Regions from separate parts of the Variovorax multivorans genome, predicted to be linked through region 3. Evidence: predicted binding sites of a transcription regulator. Region 3 holds the regulator's gene; each other region holds the start of a gene.

Region 1 (6,265 bases), on a different contig from region 3:
ACCGAATCGACCAGCTTGCCCAGCGTGCCACGGATGATGTCCTGCGGCAGCTTGGCGCGGTTCTCGGCCCAGTCGGTTTCCATGATGCCCAGGTTGCGCTGGTCGGTGGTCAGCAGGAAGCCGCTTTCCTGCCAGAAGTCTTTCACCGGGTCCCAGAGCTGGTCGGGCGTGCGGTTGACGATGATCCAGCGCTGCGTGCCCGAGCGCTCCATGCGCACGTCGCCGATGTTGCTCACGGCGGTGGGGATGCCGGGGGCGTTGGCGATGCCGGCCTGGTAGGCATTGGCAGTCACTGCGCCGCCGGGAATGGCATAGCGGTTGTCGCGCGAGAGTTGGGAGAGATCGGGTGGGACTTCGAGCGTCGGGGCCTTGCCTGCGCTCTTGTAGTCGATCTTGTCGCTCTCGAGGACGGAGCAGGCGGCGAGGCTGGCAACGAGGGCCAGCAGTGCAAGTCGCGAAAGGTTCTTCAACGTCGTCTTCCTTGTTGGAATGGTTCGGTCTATCTATGGGCCGCAGTGCCCGCCATCTCAGAGCACGGTTCGGGCAAAAGGTTGCTTAACCTTGCTGCGACCAGGGGAAAGGCAGGTCCGGAATGTACGGGGAGGGGTGCTCAGCCCTTCAGCAGGCCGGTGGCGCGCAGGGCGCCTTCGACTGCGGGGCGGCTCGCTTCGCCGAGTTCGGTGAGCGGCAAGCGCAACGCGCCACCGCAAAGGCCGAGCCGGGCCATGGCCCACTTCAGCGGAATCGGGTTGGGCTCGACGAACAGGTTGCGGTGCAGCGGCATGAGCTCGAACTGGATCTGCATGGCGCGCTTGACGTCGCCTGCCAGCGCCGCCACGCACAGCTCGTGCATCTTGCGCGGCGCGATGTTGGCCGTGACGCTGATGTTGCCCTGGCCGCCGCAGAGCATGAGCGCGACCGCGGTCGGGTCGTCGCCGGAGTAGACGGCAAAGTTCTTCGGCACATCGCGAATGAGCCACTGGGCCCGCTCGATGTTGCCGGTGGCTTCCTTGATGCCGATGATGCCGGGCACCTGCGCCAGGCGCAGCACGGTGTCGTGCGCCATATCGGCGACGGTGCGGCCGGGCACGTTGTAAAGCACGATGGGCAGGTCGCCCACGGCCTCGGCAATGGCCTTGAAGTGCTGGTACTGGCCCTCTTGCGTGGGCTTGTTGTAGTACGGAACGACCTGGAGCTGCGAATCGGCGCCAACGCCCTTGGCGAACTTGGCGAGCTCGATGGCTTCCTTGGTCGAATTCGCGCCGCAGCCGGCCATCACGGGCACGCGGCCCTTGGCCTGCTCGACCGAGACACGGATGATTTCGCAGTGCTCTTCGACATCGACCGTCGGCGATTCGCCGGTGGTGCCGACCACGCCTAGGCAGTCGGTGCCTTCTTCGATGTGCCAGTCGATGAGCCGCCGCAGGGCGGGGTAGTCGACACTGCCGTCGTCGTGCATCGGCGTGACGAGCGCGACGATGCTGCCTGTCAGTTGCTCCAAGGGGGAATCTCTTTGTCGGTGGACGAAAGCGCCGATTCTACTTACTCCGGCGCCCCGCAAGACAGCCGCCCCGACCCCCTCAGTTTCCCTTAAGGAGGTGGCGGGGCGGCTGGCCGGCGTCGGGTGCGGCCGGGCGAATGGCCGCGATTCGCTGCACGAAGCGCGCCGGTTCCGGGATGAAGCCGTCCTCGTAGGCCACCACCCGCAGGCCGGCGCAGGCCGCCAGCAGTTCGCCGGGCTGCAGCAGGAAGTCGGGGCGCGAGGGCTTGCCGACGGTCTCATTGCCCACGGCAAAGGTTTCGTAAAGCAGCACGCCGCCCGGCGCCACCGTGCCCACGATGTCGGCCATGCGCGGACGCCAGAGGTAGTTGGTGACGACAACAGCGCCGAAGGCCTGGCCGGCAAAGGGCCAGGGGCCGGATTCGATGTCCGCCTCGACGATGCGGCCGAAGGCGCCGGCTGCCTCGACGGCTTCGGGCGAGCGGTCGACACCGGTGACCGGGTGCCCGCGGCCCGCGAACCACTGCATGTGCCGCCCGGCGCCACAAGCCACGTCGAGCACCGAGGCTCCTGGCGCGAGCAGGTGCGACCATCGGACGATCCATTCGGAAGGCGCGGACAGGCCGTGCATGGGTGCTACATCTTTCATATCCGACCTGGCCTCAGAAGCAGGACCAGATCTGATCGACCAGCGTCACCAGAAAGTCCGGGTGCACGTAAAGCGCGAATACGCCGCCCAGCACAGCCAGCGCGGCGGCCAGCCAGCCCGCGTGGACGATGTGGTGGCGCATTTGCGGAGTCATCCTGATTTATAGATCAACCCGCAGCGCCGGCCGGCTGGGGCGACGAGCGCGCAATGGCGCTTTCCTTCACCGGCAGGTTTATGAGCGCCGCGAACACGCCCAGCGCGATCGCGATGTACCAGACGATGTCGTAGCTGCCGGTGGTGTCGTACAGGTAGCCGCCCAGCCACACGCCCAGGAACGAGCCGACCTGGTGGCTCAGGAACACGAAGCCGCTGAGCATCGAAAGATGCGCCACGCCGAAGATGCCCGCCACGATCGCATTGGTCGCGGGCACGGTGGACAGCCACAGGAAGCCCATCGCCGCCGAGAACACATACACGCTGAGCGGGGAGATCGGCGCCATCAGGAACAGCGCGATCGACACCGCCCGTGCGAAGTAGATCGCCGCGAGGATCTTGCGCTTGGCCAGCTTCTGCCCCAGCAGTCCCACCGTGTAAGTGCCGAACACGTTGAACAGCCCGATCAGCGCCAGCGCGTAGCCAGCCACCTCGGCTGGCAGCGCGCGGTCGCGCAGGTAGGTCGGCATGTGGATGCCGATGAACGCCAGCTGAAAGCCGCAGACGAAGTAGCCCGCCATCAGCAGGCCGAAGCTGGGGTAGCGGAAGGCTTCGCCCACAGCCTGCAGCACCGACTGTTCGCGGTGCCCGGCCAGCGCCGCCGTCCTCGGTTCGCGCAGGCCGAAGGCCAGCGGGATGATGACCAGCACCAGCACAGCCACGACCGCCAGCGCCGTCTGCCAGCCCAGGTGGCCGATCAGCCGCCCCTCGATGGGCGCCATCAGGAACTGGCCGAACGAGCCGGCTGCTGCCGCCACGCCCATGGCCCAAGAGCGCCGCTCGGCCGGAATCTGCCGCCCGATCACGCCGTAGATCACCGCATAGGTCGAGCCAGCCTGCGCCGCGCCAATCAGCACGCCCGCACTCAGCGTGAAGAGCAGCGGCGTCGGCGAATGCGCCATGCCGAACAGCCCCAGCGCATAGAACACCGAGCCGCCGATCAACACCCGGAAAGCACCGAACCTGTCGGCCAGCATGCCCGCGAACACGCCGAAGATGCCCCATGAGAGGTTCTGGATGGCCAGCGCGAACGAGAAGGTCTGCCGGCTCCAGTCCTGCGCCTGCGTGATCGGCTGCAGCCAGAGCCCGAAGCCATGGCGGATGCCCATCGAGAGCGTGACGATCATCGCCCCGCAGAAAAGTACTTGCTTGACCGAGAGGGCGGGAGCGGCGGGGGATTGCATGACTTCGAATGTAACGATTCACCTGCTCCGGCAGGCGGCACGGCGGCCAAAGCCATTGATGATTTATCGGGGCGGTTTCAATGCGCGTCGGGCATCAAAGCAGTTCCTGAGCGCCTCCTGTATGGGTATCCAGTTGTTTGGCGGCGACTGACTACAATCCGCCCCCATGGCGACTCCCCCCAAGACTCCCCCCAATTCACCGTCCGCGTCCTCCGGCTACTCGGAAGGCTCCATCCGCGTGCTCAAGGGCCTCGAGCCCGTCAAGCAGCGCCCGGGCATGTACACCCGCACCGACAACCCGCTGCACATCATCCAGGAAGTGCTCGACAACGCCGCCGACGAGGCGCTCGCGGGCTACGGCAAGAAGATCAAGGTCACGCTGCATACCGACAGCTCCGTCAGCGTCGAAGACGACGGCCGGGGCATTCCCTTCGGCCTGCATCCTGAAGAAAAGGCCCCCGTGATCGAGCTCGTGTACACCCGGCTGCACGCGGGCGGCAAGTTCGACAAGGGCTCGGGCGGCGCCTACAGCTTCTCGGGCGGCCTGCACGGCGTGGGCGTGTCGGTGACCAATGCGCTGTCGAAGCGGCTCGAAGTCACCTCGCATCGAGAAGGTTCGGCCGCCAAGCTGGCCTTCAGTGCCGGCGATGTGATCGAGGCGCTCGAAATCCGAAAGCTCGAAGCCGGCGAGCGCAAGCAGGGCACCACCGTGCGCGCCTGGCCTGACGCCAAGTACTTCGAAACCGCCGTGCTGCCCATGGGCGAACTCACGCATCTGCTGCGCAGCAAGGCCGTGCTGATGCCCGGCGTGAGCGTCACGCTCACGAACGAGAAGACCAAGGAAACGCAGCAGTGGCTCTACAAGGGCGGCCTGAGCGACTACCTGATGCAGACGCTCAACGGCGACCCCGTCATTCCGCTGTTCGAAGGCAGCGGCCATGCCGACAAGAACGCCGACAACTTCGCCGAAGGCGAGGGCGCCGACTGGTGCGTGGCCTTCACCGAAGACGGCCAGCCGGTGCGCGAGAGCTACGTCAACCTGATTCCCACCAGCGCCGGCGGCACGCACGAAAGCGGCCTGCGCGACGGCCTCTTCACCGCGGTGAAAGGCTTCATCGAATTGCATTCGCTGTTGCCCAAGGGCGTGAAGCTGCTGCCCGAAGACGTGTTCGCGCGCGCTTCGTATGTGCTCAGCGCCAAGGTGCTCGATCCGCAGTTCCAGGGCCAGATCAAGGAACGCCTGAACTCGCGCGACGCCGTGCGCCTGGTGTCGAGCTTCGTGCGCCCCGCGCTCGAGCTGTGGCTCAACCAGCACGTCGACTACGGCAAGAAGCTCGCCGAACTGGCCATCAAGGCCGCGCAGACGCGTCAGCGCGCCGGCCAGAAGGTCGAGAAGCGCAAGGGCTCCGGCGTGGCCGTGCTGCCCGGCAAGCTGACCGACTGCGAGAGCAAGGACATCAGCCACAACGAAGTCTTCCTGGTCGAGGGCGACTCCGCCGGCGGCAGCGCCAAGATGGGCCGCGACAAGGAAAGCCAGGCCATCCTGCCCCTGCGCGGCAAGGTGCTCAACACCTGGGAAGTGGAGCGCGACCGGCTGTTCGCCAACACTGAAATCCACGACATCTCGGTCGCTGTGGGCGTCGATCCGCACGGCCCCAACGACACGCCCGACATGAGCGGCCTGCGCTACGGCAAGGTCTGCATCCTGAGCGATGCCGACGTGGACGGCTCGCATATCCAGGTGCTGCTGCTCACGCTGTTCTTCCGTCACTTCCCGAAACTCATCGAAGCCGGCCACGTGTATGTCGCAAAGCCGCCATTGTTCCGGGTCGATGCGCCTGCGCGCGGCAAGAAGCCGGCCTCCAAGGTCTATGCGCTGGACGAGGGCGAACTGACCGCCACGCTCGACAAATTGCGTAAAGATGGCGTGCGCGAAGGCGCCTGGAGCATCAGCCGCTTCAAGGGCCTGGGCGAAATGAGCGCGGAACAATTGTGGGAAACCACGCTCAATCCAGACACCCGGCGCCTGATGCAGGTCCAATTGGGCCGGTTCGACTTCACGTCCACCCAGGGCGAAATCACCAAGCTCATGGGCAAGGGCGAAGCGGCAGCCCGGCGCGAACTCATGGAGTTGCGCGCCGACGATGTCGACATCGATGTTTGATTCCTCCACCACGCATGTCAGTTTTCAAGCGCTTGTTGCTATTGGCCTTCCTGCTGTGTACGCAGCAGGGGCTGGCGCACGCCGCTGACATCTACGGCTACATCGACAGCAAGGGCATCGCGCACTTCGCTTCCGAAAAAATCGACGAGCGCTACCAGATCTTCTTTCGCGGCGGCCAGAGCTTCGACACGGCGCAAGGCATTTCTCCGCTGGGCCGTGGTGGCCGAAAGCTCGACGGCAAGGTGTCACCCGCCTCGCAGAGCCTGCTCGCCATGTTCGAGGCCTCGCCCGGCTACAAGACCGCCAAGACGGCGCTGCGCGACGCGTCGAACAAGCATTCGATCGACTACGAACTGCTGCAGGCGCTCATCGCGACCGAGTCGGGCTTCGACGCGCAGGCCGTCTCGCCCAAGGGCGCCATGGGCCTTATGCAGCTGATGCCCGCTACGGCGCAGCGCTACGGCGTGTCGGCGGACAAGCGCAACACCATCGAGAAAAAGCTGTTCGACCCGCGTATCAACATCGCCGCCGGCTCGCGCTACCTCGGCGACCTG
Region 2 (6,265 bases), 330 kb from region 3:
TCCAGTGCATCAGCTTGAGTTCGTCCTCCTCGACACCGACGCGCGCCGACGCCTGGCGCAGTTGCTCACCGAGCACTGTCTCGTCGAACCAGTAATGGTCTTTCGCGAATTCATCGATCAGCCGCTCGTCGATGCCGATGGCCTTGCCCACGTCGCGCAACGCGCTGCGTGCGCGATAGCAGATGACGACAGCGGCGATAGCGGCACGGTCGCGGCCGTATTTGTCGTAGATGTACTGAATGACTTCCTCGCGCCGCTGGTGCTCGAAGTCGACGTCGATGTCGGGCGGCTCGCGGCGATGGCGGCTCAGGAAGCGTTCGAACAGCAGATGTCCCTTTTCGGGGTTGATCGCGGTGATGCCCAGGCAGTAGCAGACTGCCGAATTGGCCGACGAACCACGGCCCTGGCAGAGGATGTCCTGCGAGCGGGCGAAGCGCACGATATCTTCCACCGTGAGAAAGAACATCTCGTATTCGAGTTCGAGGATGAGATCGAGCTCTTTCTGCACTTGAGCCCGCACCACGTCGGGCACGCCCTGCGGATAACGAACCTGCGCCCCCTCCCACGTCTTTCGCACCAGCGTCTGCGCTGGCGTCTCATGGCTGCCCACGCTTTCCAACGGGTACTTGTAGTTCTCGCGGATCACTTCAGGGTCGAACCTGCATCGCCCGGCCACCACCAGCGTGTTCGTCAGCATCTCCTGAAAATAAAGTTCCGCCAGCCGCATACGCGGCCGCAGATGCCGCTCGGCATTCGACTGCAACGCAAAGCCGCACTCGGCCACGGTCTTGCCCTCGCGCACGGCCGTCAGCACGTCGTGCAACGGTTTCTGCGAACGCACGTCCATGCGCACGTCACCGGCGGCCACGAGCGGCACGCCTGCCTCCTCGCCCGCCTGCATCAGCGTGACGAACCAGAGGTCGTCGTCGAGTTCGTTGAACAGTTCCACGGCCAGCCAGAGGTTTTCGCCGTACAGCGCCTTGGCGGCCATCAGGTCTTCGTGCAGCGTTGCGACATCCATCGCACCGCCGGGGTTGCGCTGCGGCACGAAAAGAATCTGGCAGTGCTGCAGCGAGGCCACGTCGCTGTCTTCCCAGCTCACGCGGTACTCGCCCTTGGGCAGCTCGGTGTTGCGCGCGGCGGTGATGAACTCGCACAGGTTGCCCCAACCCTCGGTGTCGTTCGCGATCACCACGAGCTTGAAGCGCTCGAACCGGAACTCGCTGCCGAACAGCAGGCGAAAAGCAGAATTGCGCGGAATCTCCGGCTCGTCGGGATGCTCGCGCTCATGCTCGGCCAGCTTCGCCGGCAGGTCGCGCAAGGCCACATGGGCCCGCACGATGCCCGCCACCGAGCATTCGTCGGTAATGGCGAGCGCGGTATAGCCAAGCTGGTAGGCCCGCTCCACCATCTGCTCCGGCGTCGAGGCTCCCCGCTGGAAACTGAAGTTGGTCAGGCAATGCAGCTCGGCATAGTCCGGCAGCGTCGGCGCGGCTTTTTTGCGCAGCGGCAACGGCAGCGCATGCACCTTGGCCGAGTTGCGCCCGCGCAGTTGCTTGCCGCTCAGGTCAGGCATAGAACCCCTGCAGATACCAGCGCACCTCGCCGGAAGAAAAGCGCGCGGCAGGCCGCTCGCGAAAGATCCAAACCAGCCCGGCCTCGGGGCTTTCCGCGACGTAGTAGTCGCGCATCGCGGGCTGGCCGCCGTCTTCCTTGTCGCCCCACCAGCCCGTCTCGACACGCTGCGGCCCGATCAGCCTGCTCAGCGGGCCGCGATAGCACGGGCGCTCACCGTCCATTTCGAGCAGCAGCGGTTCGGGCAGCAGCCATGGCGGGTAGATGGCATCGGGCTGCGAAGCCGCGGCCCTGGCAGCCTTTGCCTCCTTGCGAACCTTGTCGCCGGGCGCCTTCTCCTTTTCTTTCTGCAGCGCGGGCCGCCATGCCTGCTTGCGTTCGGGCCGGTGGTCGGCCTGTGCCGACGGCACCACCACCTGCTGCGCTCCGAGCCGCACGCTGAGCCGCTCGACCATCTCGTGCAGCCTGTCGCCCTTGCGGTTGTCTTCCGGCAGAAAGCTGGTGCTGGCGCCGGCCCACGGATCGGTTTCGAGCGTGCGCAGCCTGAGCCAACTCGCGGGCGCGGCCAGCGTGGTGAGGGCCAGTTTTTCGGACAGCAGGCGGCGCAGGTGCGCCATGTCCTGCGTGGGCTCGGCCGTGCGCACGGTGACCTGCTGGTGCGGCGGCAGGTTCACGCCGTTGAAGCGCTTGAGGTCGAGCGTCCACTCCAGTTCGAGCGCGCGTGCGCCACGCTGGCGGGCACGCAGCCAGATCTGCAGGGCCGACAGCAGCCGGTTGGCCGACCACATGAGTTCGGGCGCGGTCTCGGCCAGCGCGGGCAGCTCCAGCTTCTGCTCGAACACATCGGGCAGCGTGAGCCAGGCATGGCTTTCGGGGCGCAGGCCCCATGCGGCGTCGAGTGCCTCGCGCAACCCCGCGCCGAAGCGCCGCGTGAGGCCACCGCGCGGCAGTGCCGCCACCTCGCCCCAGGTGCGGCAACCCAGGCGCGCGAGCAGGTCGAGGTGTTCGCGCGCGGCGCTCAGCGTATCGAGCGGCAGCCCGGCCGGCACGTCCTGCGGCCGCTTTTCCTGTCGCACGAACAGGCGCAGCCGGGCCAGCGCGATCAGGCTCGTGGCGCCCTGCGCACCCTGCATGTGAACGTCGGGCGCGGGGTTGTCGGCCAGCAACTGGCGCATCAGCTGCAGCCGCCCGCCCCACAGGCGCTCGCAGGCGGAGACTTCGAGCATCAGCGCCTCGTCTTGCCAGGCAACGTGCGGCGTGTACCGCAGCGCCCACCAGCCCAGCGCTTCGGGCGTGTGCAAGACAGGAGCGTCGGGCGAGTCGGCGTCAAGCGACCACCGCAAGGCGATCCAGTGCATCCGGGCCTCCTTTCCACGCGTCGATGCGCACCACGGTCGCCGAGGTTGCCGAATCCCCGGCCGGCACCGTGCCCAGTTGCTGCAGACGCAGCTTGCGGCGAAGGCGGGCAGCGGCCAGCAATGCGATCATGCGTTCGTTGCGCGCCGGGAGCATCACCGGCGTAGCCAGCGGCGGGCCACGGCGCTTGAGGATGTGCAGCTCGATCTGCGACGCATCCGCTTCGCAGCGCCCGGCGCGAATGCGCAGCCGCGCGGGCGAGGCAGACAACGCGACCGATTCGGGCCGGCACACGAACAGCAGCACCTCGTGCTGCGCGGCCGCCAGCTGCAGCCGCCGCAGCTCGCCCACCCGCGCCTGCGGCAGCCAGGCCACGACGGCGGCGATGTCCGCGCAGCGCAGTGCCTGCTCGCAGGCCCACAGCCGCGCGGCCGGGGCCTCGCTCCTGACCCACATCAGGGCCTCCACCGGCAGCCCCTGCGCCGCGAGCGAGGGTCCGCAAGGCTCATAAGGCGCGCCGATCAGCACCACCGGCCCGCCCCGCGCCTGCACCGCCTGCCCCAGTGCGGGCAGCAGCAGCCGCCAGACATGGGCTTCGGGCACGACCTGCAGCAGCTCCGTCATCGCCCCGACCGGCCAGCCGCCGCCCGGCAACTGCGCATCGAGCGCAGCGTGGCCGGTGGCGACGACCTGTGCGTCGGCCAGGCCGAGCTCGTCGGCATGCCAGACGCCACGGCCTGCGGCAGCGGAAAAGGAGTCGAGGAAAGGAAGGCCCATGGTGAAGACTGTTAACTGTATTTTTATACAGTATTTCATGGGCCACAACAAGAAAGCCGTTTTTCTCTTTTTGCCCCCCATCGTCGGATACTGGCCGCCGATGCCGCCCTCGAAGGATTTCCCTCTCACCCGCGCCGAACTGCTGCGCCTGGGCGCCGCGCTGTGCGCAAGCGCCGCGCTCCCCGCCTCCGCACAACCGCAGAGCAAGTCCGCCATGAACACCCGCCCCATCCCCTCCACCCAGGAGGCCCTGCCCGTGATCGGCTGCGGCACCTGGATCGGCTTCGACCAGCGCCCCGGCAGCGAGGAATACAAGCGCCTGCCCGGCGTGCTCGACGCCCTGTTCACAGCCGGCGGCACGGTGATCGACAGCTCGCCGATGTACGGCCGCTCCGAAGAAACCACCGGCGAACTGCTGGCCGCAGCGAAGCAGCGCGACAAGGTCTTCCTCGCTACCAAGGTCTGGACCTCGGGCCGCGAGGCCGGCATCGAGCAGATGGAGCAATCGTTCGCGCGGCTGCGCACGCAGCGCATGGACTTGATGCAGGTGCACAACCTCCTCGACTGGCGCACGCACCTCGCCACGCTGCGCGGCTGGAAAGAAAAAGGCCGCGTGCGCTACATCGGCATCACGCACTACACGCCCTCGGCCTACGACGAGGTCGAGGCCGTGCTGCGCGCCGAGAAGCTCGACTTTCTGCAGATCAACTATTCGCTCGACGCGCGCGACGCCGAGCAGCGCCTGCTGCCGCTGGCGGCCGAGCGCGGCGTGGCGGTGATCGTCAACATGCCTTTCGGCGGCGGTGGCCTGCTGCGCCGTCTGCGCGACAAGCCGCTGCCCGCGTGGGCTGGCGAGATCGGCTGCACGAGCTGGGCGCAAGTGCTGCTGAAGTTCGTGCTGAGCCACCCGGCCGTGACCTGCACGATTCCCGGCACCAGCCGCAGCGAGCACATGGCGGACAACGCCGCGGCCGGCGCGGGCACTTTTCCCGATGCGGCCTTCTGGCGCCGCGAGGCCGCCGCTATTCGAACTTGACGTTGTGCTCCCGCACGGTGGCGCCGAAGGCGTCGTACTGCGTGCGGAAGAACTCGGCGAACTTCGCGGGACTCATGCCGTAGCCCTCGAAGCCCTGCTGCACCAGCTGGGCATGCACGTCGGGCCGCTTGAGCGTGTTCTGCAGCTCCAGCGAGAGCCTGTCGGTAATCGCCTGCGGCAGGCCCGGCGGCCCGAAGAAGCCGGCCCATGGCGTGATGGTGAGCTTGCCCAGCCCCAGCTCGCCGCCGGTCGGCACATCGGGCAGCAGGCCGCGGCGCTGCGGCAGCAGCGTCACCAGCGCGCGGATGCGCCCTTCCTTCACGAAGCCCGGTGCCAACGTGCCGGTGGTGAACATCATCTGGATCTGCCCGCCCAGCAGGTCGGTCATGGCCTGCATGTCGCCCTTGTAGCGCGCGTTGACCACCTTGCGGTCGCCCAGCAGTTGCAGCATCGCGAGTTCCGAAGCACTGTTGCTCGATGCCGAGTTGTAGGCACCCGGCTTGGCCGAGACCATTGCCAGCAGTTCATTCACGCTCTTCACCGGCAGGCTCGTCGGCACCACGAGGAACATCGAGAACTGCCCGGCCGAGCTGATCGGCGTGAAAGCCTTGAACGGGTCGTAGGGCGGCGTCGGCCGCAGCGTGGGCGCCGCCACCATCGCGGTGTTGGTGCCCATCAGCAGCGTGTAGCCATCGGGCTTGGCCGACGAGGTGGCCTGCGCCGCGAGCACGCCGTCGGCGCCGGGCCGGTTCTCCACGATCACCTGCTGGCCGAGTTGCTTCGACAGCCCCTCCGCGATGATGCGCGTGAGCACGTCAGCGCCGCCGCCGGGCGCGAAGCCGACGATCAGCCGCAGCGGCTTGTTCGGATACGCGTCGGCGCTCCAGGCCGCCGCGCCGGGCGGCATCGCGGCCGCAAGAGCCGGGAGCACCGCCATGGTCAGGGTTCTGCGTCGCATGAAAGGCTCCTTGGTTCAGAAGAGATGCCGCACACCGAATTCCCACCCCGACGAGCGCTGCCCGGCCCCGGGTGCAACGCCGCCGCTGACCACATAGCGCGCCTGTCCGCTGTTCATCAACCGCGCATAGGTGCCGTAGAGCGCGGTGCGCTTGGAGAGGTTGTGCACGTAGCCGATGCCGAACTGCCGCGCGTCGTCGCGGTTGCGCGGCATGCCGTTGGCGTTGCGCAGGCTCTCGTCGCTGCGGTCATCGAGATAGGCGTAGCTGATGCGGATGCGGCCGACCTCGAAGGCCGGAATGTGCGCGCCGATCTCCGTGGTGTTCTTGCGCACCGTGCCGCCCGCGAGCTTCACCGTCACCTTGTTGTAGAGCGCGAAGAACTTCGCAAAGCCCGCGTCCCACGAGCCACCGATGTTGGCGTGCGTGTAGTTGCCGATGGTGGCGGTGGCGTCGAAGTGCGAGCGCGTGACGGCCGCCGCGATGTCGAACGCGCCCGAGGCGAAGCCGAAGCGCGCGCCGGCGAAGTTGCCGTCGTCGCGGTTCGCCACGGTGGAGTCGTTCT
Region 3 (6,265 bases):
GCCAATGGCGCGGCGCCTGCGGTGCTGCCTACCCCTGCCCCGCTGCGTCACATCGGCATCTACGGCTATCGCGCGGGCTTCGTGCGACAGTTTCCCTCGCTGCCACCGGCTCCCGTCGAGGCGACCGAGGCACTCGAACAGCTGCGCGCGCTGTGGCACGGCCATCGCATCGCGGTGTACGTGAGCCATGTTGCACCCGGACCGGGCATCGACACGCCCGAAGACCTGGCGCGCGTGCGCGCCGTCTTCGCCGCCGCGCCTCCCGCCTGAGGCGCTCCCATGCCTGCGCGGGCGGTGGAAATTCTTCGAGGGCACGCGTGCTATCCTCGACGCAACTCCGCCTTGCCCAGCCCTCGGGCCGACGCTCGGCGCGACACAAAATCTAAGAACCGTCCGAGGACACCATGAGACTAATTTTGCTGGGCGCGCCCGGGGCGGGCAAAGGCACGCAAGCGGCCTTCATCTGCCAAAAATACAGCATTCCCCAGATTTCGACCGGCGACATGCTGCGCGCTGCTGTCAAGGCCGGCACGCCGCTCGGGCTGCAAGCCAAGGCCGTCATGGACGCAGGCGCCCTGGTCAGCGACGACCTGATCATCAATCTCGTCAAGGAACGTATTGCGCAGCCCGATTGCGCAGCCGGCTTCCTGTTCGACGGTTTCCCGCGCACCATCCCCCAGGCCGACGCTATGAAGGCGGCCGGCGTCAAGCTCGACTACGTGCTCGAAATCGACGTGCCCTTCAGCGACATCATCGAACGCATGAGCGGCCGCCGCTCGCACCCGGCCTCGGGCCGCACCTACCACGTCAAGTTCAATCCGCCCAAGGTGGAAGGTAAGGACGACGTCACTGGTGAAGACCTGATCCAGCGCGAAGACGACAAGGAAGAAACCGTGCGCAAGCGGCTCGACGTGTACAGCCAGCAGACGCGGCCACTGGTCGACTACTACTCCGCCTGGGCCAAGACCGACCCAGCCGCCGCGCCGAAGTACCGCGCCATCAAGGGTGTGGGCACGGTCGACGAGATCACGCAGCGTGCGCTGGCTGCACTGAGCAGCTGATCCCGATCTGATTCCCGAAACCGCCCCTTCAACGGGGCGGTTTTGTTTTCACCCCAGTAGTTCCAGCATCAGCGCGATGCGCGCCTTCGCGGGTGTCAGCGCGCCCGCATCACGGAGCTGGTCCCCGGCCTTCGGCAGGATGCGTCCGTTCGCGCAACGCGTGGCTCGAACCACCGCAACGCCCGCGTCCTGCGCCTTGAGCGCTGACGCTTCCAACGCATGGTGCAGGGTGCCGTTGCCGGTGGCGGCGAGCACCAGCCCGCGCACGGGCCCGGCAGCGCCGTGCTGCAGCAGGGCTTCGATCACAGCTCCGCTGACGCCGGCATGGCTCACGACGATCTCGACGCGGGGCCACTGCACGGAGGTCGCCTCGAAGAGCTTCGACGCCTGCGACGCCGATCCCTCGGGCCACTCCCGGACACGGCGCACCTCTCCTTCTTCGACGTAGCCGACCGGCCCCGCATCGCCTGAAGCAAAGGCATCGAGCCGATAGGTGTGCACCTTCTGGATATCGACGCCACTGTGGATAGCGCCGGCGCACACCACGGTCACGCCCCGTGCGCCTTCCGTCGCGGCGACGCTGACGGCGTCGCGCACGTTCTGCGGTCCGTCGGGCGCCAGCGCGGTGGCCGGGCGCATCGCACAGGTGAGCACCACGGGCTTGGACGGAGCCAGCACAGAGTGCAGGAAGAACGCCGTCTCTTCGAGCGTGTCGGTGCCATGCGTGATCACCACGCCCGCCACGTCGGCCTGGGCCAGCCAATGCGCACAGCGCCGGGCCAGCTGCTGCCAGATGTCGAACGACATGTCCTTGCTGTCGACCTGCGCCACCTGCTCTGCTTCCAGCGATACACCCTGGGGCGCCTCGATCCCGCCCAACAGATCGGCCACGCCCACCTGCCCGGCGGTGTAGCCGATGTTGTCGCCGCTGCTGGCTGCCCGGCCGGCAATGGTGCCGCCCGTTCCCAAAACCACCACACGACGGCGCACTTCAGGCGAAGAGGAATTGACCATGGCTTGTCAACTTTTAAAAACTGGTTAAAAATACAGGTACTGGATATCTAGCCAGTGCCGCAAGGAACCACATATGCAGTTCGCCGTGAAGCTTACAGCCCGCCAGCAGCAGATCCTGGATCTCATCCAGAGCGCCATCGCACGCACTGGTGCGCCACCCACGCGCGCCGAAATCGCCAATGAGCTCGGGTTCAAGTCGGCCAACGCCGCCGAAGAGCACCTGCAGGCGCTGGCACGCAAGGGCGTCATCGAACTCGTCAGCGGCACCTCCCGCGGCATCCGCCTCAAGGGCGACGCCCTGCGCTCTCTCAACGAAACGCGTCATCGCGAAGGTGGCCAGTTCTCGCTCTCGCTGCCCGGCATGGCCCAGCTGGCGCTGCCGCTCATTGGCCGCGTCGCAGCCGGCTCCCCCATCCTGGCGCAAGAACACGTCGACCAGACCTACTACGTCGAGAACACGCTGTTTCAGCGCCAACCCGACTATTTGCTCAAGGTGCGCGGCATGTCGATGCGCGACGCCGGCATCATGGACGGCGACCTGCTCGCGGTGCAGGCCACCAAGGAAGCGCGCAACGGCCAGATCGTGGTTGCGCGCCTGGGTGACGAAGTGACCGTCAAGCGCCTGAAGCGCAACAAGCAGGTCATCGAACTGCACGCCGAAAACCCCGACTACCCGACCATCATCGTCCAGCCGGGCGAGCCTTTCGAAATCGAAGGCCTCGCGGTTGGCCTCATCCGCAACACCATGCTGATGTAGGCCTCGCGGCCTGCTTTCCGCAGCACCCCATCCGGCAGCGACAGGTGGCGGGCGTATGGCGAAGAGTCGCCATCACCCTGTCGCGGCCGATTCAAGAAATCCTGCCTGTGTTCAACCTCATACTTTTTTGGAGTTCACATGGGAATCGCCCTCCTCGCCATCGCTGATTTCTGGATGCCGCTGCAATCGCTGGCCAGCCGCCTGATGCCGGCGCGCCGCCCTCACCGCAGGGATCGCCTCGACGCAGCCGAAACCTCGGCCGGATTGCGCTATGTAGCAGTGCGCCCTGCCTGCACCGCCCGCTCCAGCGGCACTGCAACGCCCACAGCCCCAGCGCGTCCGTTGCGCGTGGTCCGCGTGGTCGACGGCAAGGGCCAGCAGCACAGCAACCGCGTCGTGATCTCTGGTCGCATGGCCGACGTCTGCGCCGAACTCGACCGGCTGGCAGCGCTCGAAACCGCCGAAACCATGGCCACGCCCCCGCGTTCAACACGCCTGCATTGAGCCCGAACACCCCTGCGAGCGGCTGTGGGGGCGGGTATCCAAACGTTCACGGGCACGACATTCCAATGCTGCGAGGCACAATGGCACGCCATGAACATTGTGATCCTCGACGATTACCAGGACGCCGTGCGCAAATTGCGCTGCGCCGCCAAGCTGGACGCGTACGCGGCCAAGGTCTACACCAACACGGTGAAGGGCATCGGGCAACTGTCGGTCCGCCTCAAGGATGCCGACGTGATCGTGCTGATCCGCGAGCGCACCCATATCTCGCGCCAGCTGATCGAGAAGCTGCCCAAGCTCAAGCTCATCTCGCAGACCGGGCGCGTCGCCGGGCACATCGACGTCGCGGCCTGCACCGAGCGCGGCGTGGCGGTGGCGGAAGGCTCGGGCTCTCCGCAGGCGCCTGCGGAGCTCACTTGGGCGCTCATCATGGCTGCCATGCGCCGGCTGCCCCAGTACATCAGCAACCTCAAGCACGGTGCATGGCAACAGTCAGGCCTCAAGTCGGCCTCGATGCCGCCCAACTTCGGGCTCGGCTCGGTGCTCAAGGGCAAGACGCTGTGCATCTGGGGCTATGGCCGCATCGGCCAGTTGGTCGCGCGCTATGGGCAGGCCTTCGGAATGCAGGTCGTGATCTGGGGCCGTGAAGCCAGCTGCGCCAAGGCCCGCTCCGACGGCTTCCAGGTCGCGCAGAACCGTCACGAGTTCTTCGCCGCTGCAGACGTGCTGTCGGTGCATCTGCGGCTCAACGAAGAAACCAACGGTCTCATCACGCTGGAAGACCTCTCGCGCATGAAGCCGACTGCGTTGTTCGTTAACACCTCGCGCGCCGAACTGGTCGAAGCCGACGCCCTGCTCGCCGCACTCAACCGCGGCCGCCCCGGGCTGGCAGCCATCGACGTGTTCGAGAGCGAGCCGCCGCTGCAAGGCCATGCGCTGCTGCGCCTCGAGAACTGCATCTGCACGCCGCACATCGGCTACGTCGAGCAGGAAAGCTACGAAAGCTATTTCGGGCAGGCCTTCGACAACGTCGTGAGCTACATCAACGGCAACCCCACGAACATCGTGAATCCCGGCGCGCTGCAGGTCCGCCGGTGAGCCGGCCGGCGCCACAGGGTGCGCTCTGGGCGCTGCTCGTTGGCAATTTCGTGATTGGCACGGGCGTGATGGTGGTGCCCGGCACGCTCAATGAAATCAGCACATCGCTCTCGGTCACGGTCGCCACCGCGGGGCAACTGATCACGGCCGCCGCGGCGGTGATGTGCATCGGCGCTCCGCTGCTGGCCGCCGCAGTGGCGGGCTGGGACCGCCGGCAACTGCTGGCCATCACCCTGCTCTGGTACGCCGCCGGCCACGTCCTCTGCGCGCTGATGCCGAGCTTCGGCGCCCTGCTGCCGGTGCGCATGCTCACGGTGATCGCGCCGGCCATCTTCACGCCCCAGGCTGCGGCCTGCGCCGGCATGCTGGTGCCGCCCGAGCATCGCGGACGCGCCGTCACCTTCGTCTTCCTCGGCTGGTCGATGGCATCGGTGCTGGGCCTGCCCATCGGCGCGCTGATCGGCGGGCATCTGGGCTGGCGCATGGCTTTCATGGCAATCGCGGCACTCAGTGTCGCGAGCGCGACATCGATCTGGCTCACCTTGCCGGGCGGCATCCGCCCTGCCGCGTTGACCGCCGAAGCATGGTTGCGCGTGTTGCGCAGCCCGGTGCTGATGGGCATCGTGTCGGTCACGGCGCTGCAGGGCGCCGGCCAGTTCGTGCTGTTCAGCTATTTCGGTCCGATCCTCAAGCAGAGCTTCGGTGCCGACGCCACCACACTGAGCGTGATGTGGGCGCTGTTCGGCGTTTGCGGGCTGGTCGGCAACATGGTGGTCAGCCGGTACATCGACCGCGTGGGCGCCGGCCGCATGGTGCTGATCACGACCGTGCTGATCGCTTCGAGCCTGCTCGTGTGGCCGCTGGCCTCCACGCTCGCCTGGCTGGCCGTTGTGCTCGTTCCCTGGGGTCTGGGTTGCTTCGCCACCAATTCGGCCCAACAGGCCCGGCTGGTGGGCCTGGCGCCCGCACTCGCGCCGGGCTCGGTGGCGCTCAACAGTTCCGGCATCTATACCGGCCAGGCCGTGGGCGCTGCGCTCGGCGGCTGGCTGCTCGCCAACGATGCGGGCGCCTGGATGAGCTGGGCCGGCCTGGGCCTGGTGCTGATCGCCATTGCGCTGAGCGTGGCCATCGACCGCAGCCGCCGCACGGCCTGAAAACGCCTCCGCGTAAAACCCGTCACGCCCCATCCGCGCGGGACTGCAAAATCGAAGCCTTCGACAGCAGCATCTGCTCGGCACCTGCTTCGACACCTACTTTGGCGCCTGCACGGCAGGCCCGGATACCACCCAACCAGTGAAAATCTCCAGCAAATGACAGTGAACTACTCCCGAATCGGCGTCATCGGCGCCGGCGCCATGGGTCGCGGCATCGCGCAGATTGCCGCCCAGGCGGGCAGCGAAGTGCTGCTGCTCGACAGCTTCGCGGGCGCCGCCGAACGCGGCCGCGAAGCCCTCGTCGCCCAATGGAACAAGCTGCACGAGAAGAACAAGATCGACGCCGCCACGCGCGATGCCCAGATCGCCCGCGTCAAGGCCGTCGATTCCATCCAGGCGCTGGCCGGCTGCGATCTTGTGATCGAAGCCGTGGTCGAAGATCTGGAAATCAAGCGCAAGCTGTTCCGCGAGCTCGAAGGCGTGGTGGCCGAGACCGCCACGCTGGTCACCAACACTTCTTCGCTCTCGGTGACGGCGATCGCGGCCGGGCTCAAGCGCCCCGAGCGCATCGCGGGCTTCCACTTCTTCAACCCCGTGCCGCTGATGAAGGTGGTCGAGGTGGTCGCGGGCTTCAAGACCGCGCCCGAGGTCTGCAAGCAACTGGCCGACTATGCGGT

The links. The regulator LexA, encoded in region 3, represses DNA repair genes until DNA is damaged. The targets are predictions, from matches to a motif close to ACTGTATNNNNATACAGT.
Region 1: ACSFCA_RS13660 (DNA topoisomerase IV subunit B) is a predicted target of LexA. The motif match lies at 3,664-3,681, and genes of this name have one in related genera.
Region 2: imuA (translesion DNA synthesis-associated protein ImuA) is a predicted target of LexA. The motif match lies at 3,723-3,740, and genes of this name have one in related genera.

Annotation. Positions count from the first base shown of each region.
Region 1 covers NZ_JBPJZL010000005.1:79,735-85,999, reverse strand. Annotated here, with positions in the region: gene bamC (outer membrane protein assembly factor BamC) at 1-470, opposite strand, end outside; gene dapA (4-hydroxy-tetrahydrodipicolinate synthase) at 611-1,537, opposite strand; gene ACSFCA_RS13675 (class I SAM-dependent methyltransferase) at 1,581-2,150, opposite strand; gene ACSFCA_RS13670 (hypothetical protein) at 2,164-2,304, opposite strand; gene ACSFCA_RS13665 (MFS transporter) at 2,318-3,547, opposite strand; gene ACSFCA_RS13660 (DNA topoisomerase IV subunit B) at 3,714-5,711, shown strand; gene ACSFCA_RS13655 (lytic transglycosylase domain-containing protein) at 5,726-6,265, shown strand, end outside.
Region 2 covers NZ_JBPJZL010000001.1:568,957-575,221, forward strand. Annotated here, with positions in the region: gene ACSFCA_RS02690 (error-prone DNA polymerase) at 1-1,576, opposite strand, end outside; gene ACSFCA_RS02695 (Y-family DNA polymerase) at 1,569-2,933, opposite strand; gene imuA (translesion DNA synthesis-associated protein ImuA) at 2,902-3,708, opposite strand; gene ACSFCA_RS02705 (aldo/keto reductase) at 3,809-4,744, shown strand; gene ACSFCA_RS02710 (Bug family tripartite tricarboxylate transporter substrate binding protein) at 4,731-5,702, opposite strand; gene ACSFCA_RS02715 (porin) at 5,718-6,265, opposite strand, start outside.
Region 3 covers NZ_JBPJZL010000001.1:242,575-248,839, forward strand. Annotated here, with positions in the region: gene kdsB (3-deoxy-manno-octulosonate cytidylyltransferase) at 1-270, shown strand, start outside; gene adk (adenylate kinase) at 405-1,061, shown strand; gene ACSFCA_RS01145 (asparaginase) at 1,110-2,075, opposite strand; gene lexA (transcriptional repressor LexA) at 2,149-2,832, shown strand; gene ACSFCA_RS01155 (hypothetical protein) at 2,971-3,336, shown strand; gene ACSFCA_RS01160 (D-2-hydroxyacid dehydrogenase family protein) at 3,427-4,434, shown strand; gene ACSFCA_RS01165 (MFS transporter) at 4,431-5,588, shown strand; gene ACSFCA_RS01170 (3-hydroxyacyl-CoA dehydrogenase) at 5,745-6,265, shown strand, end outside.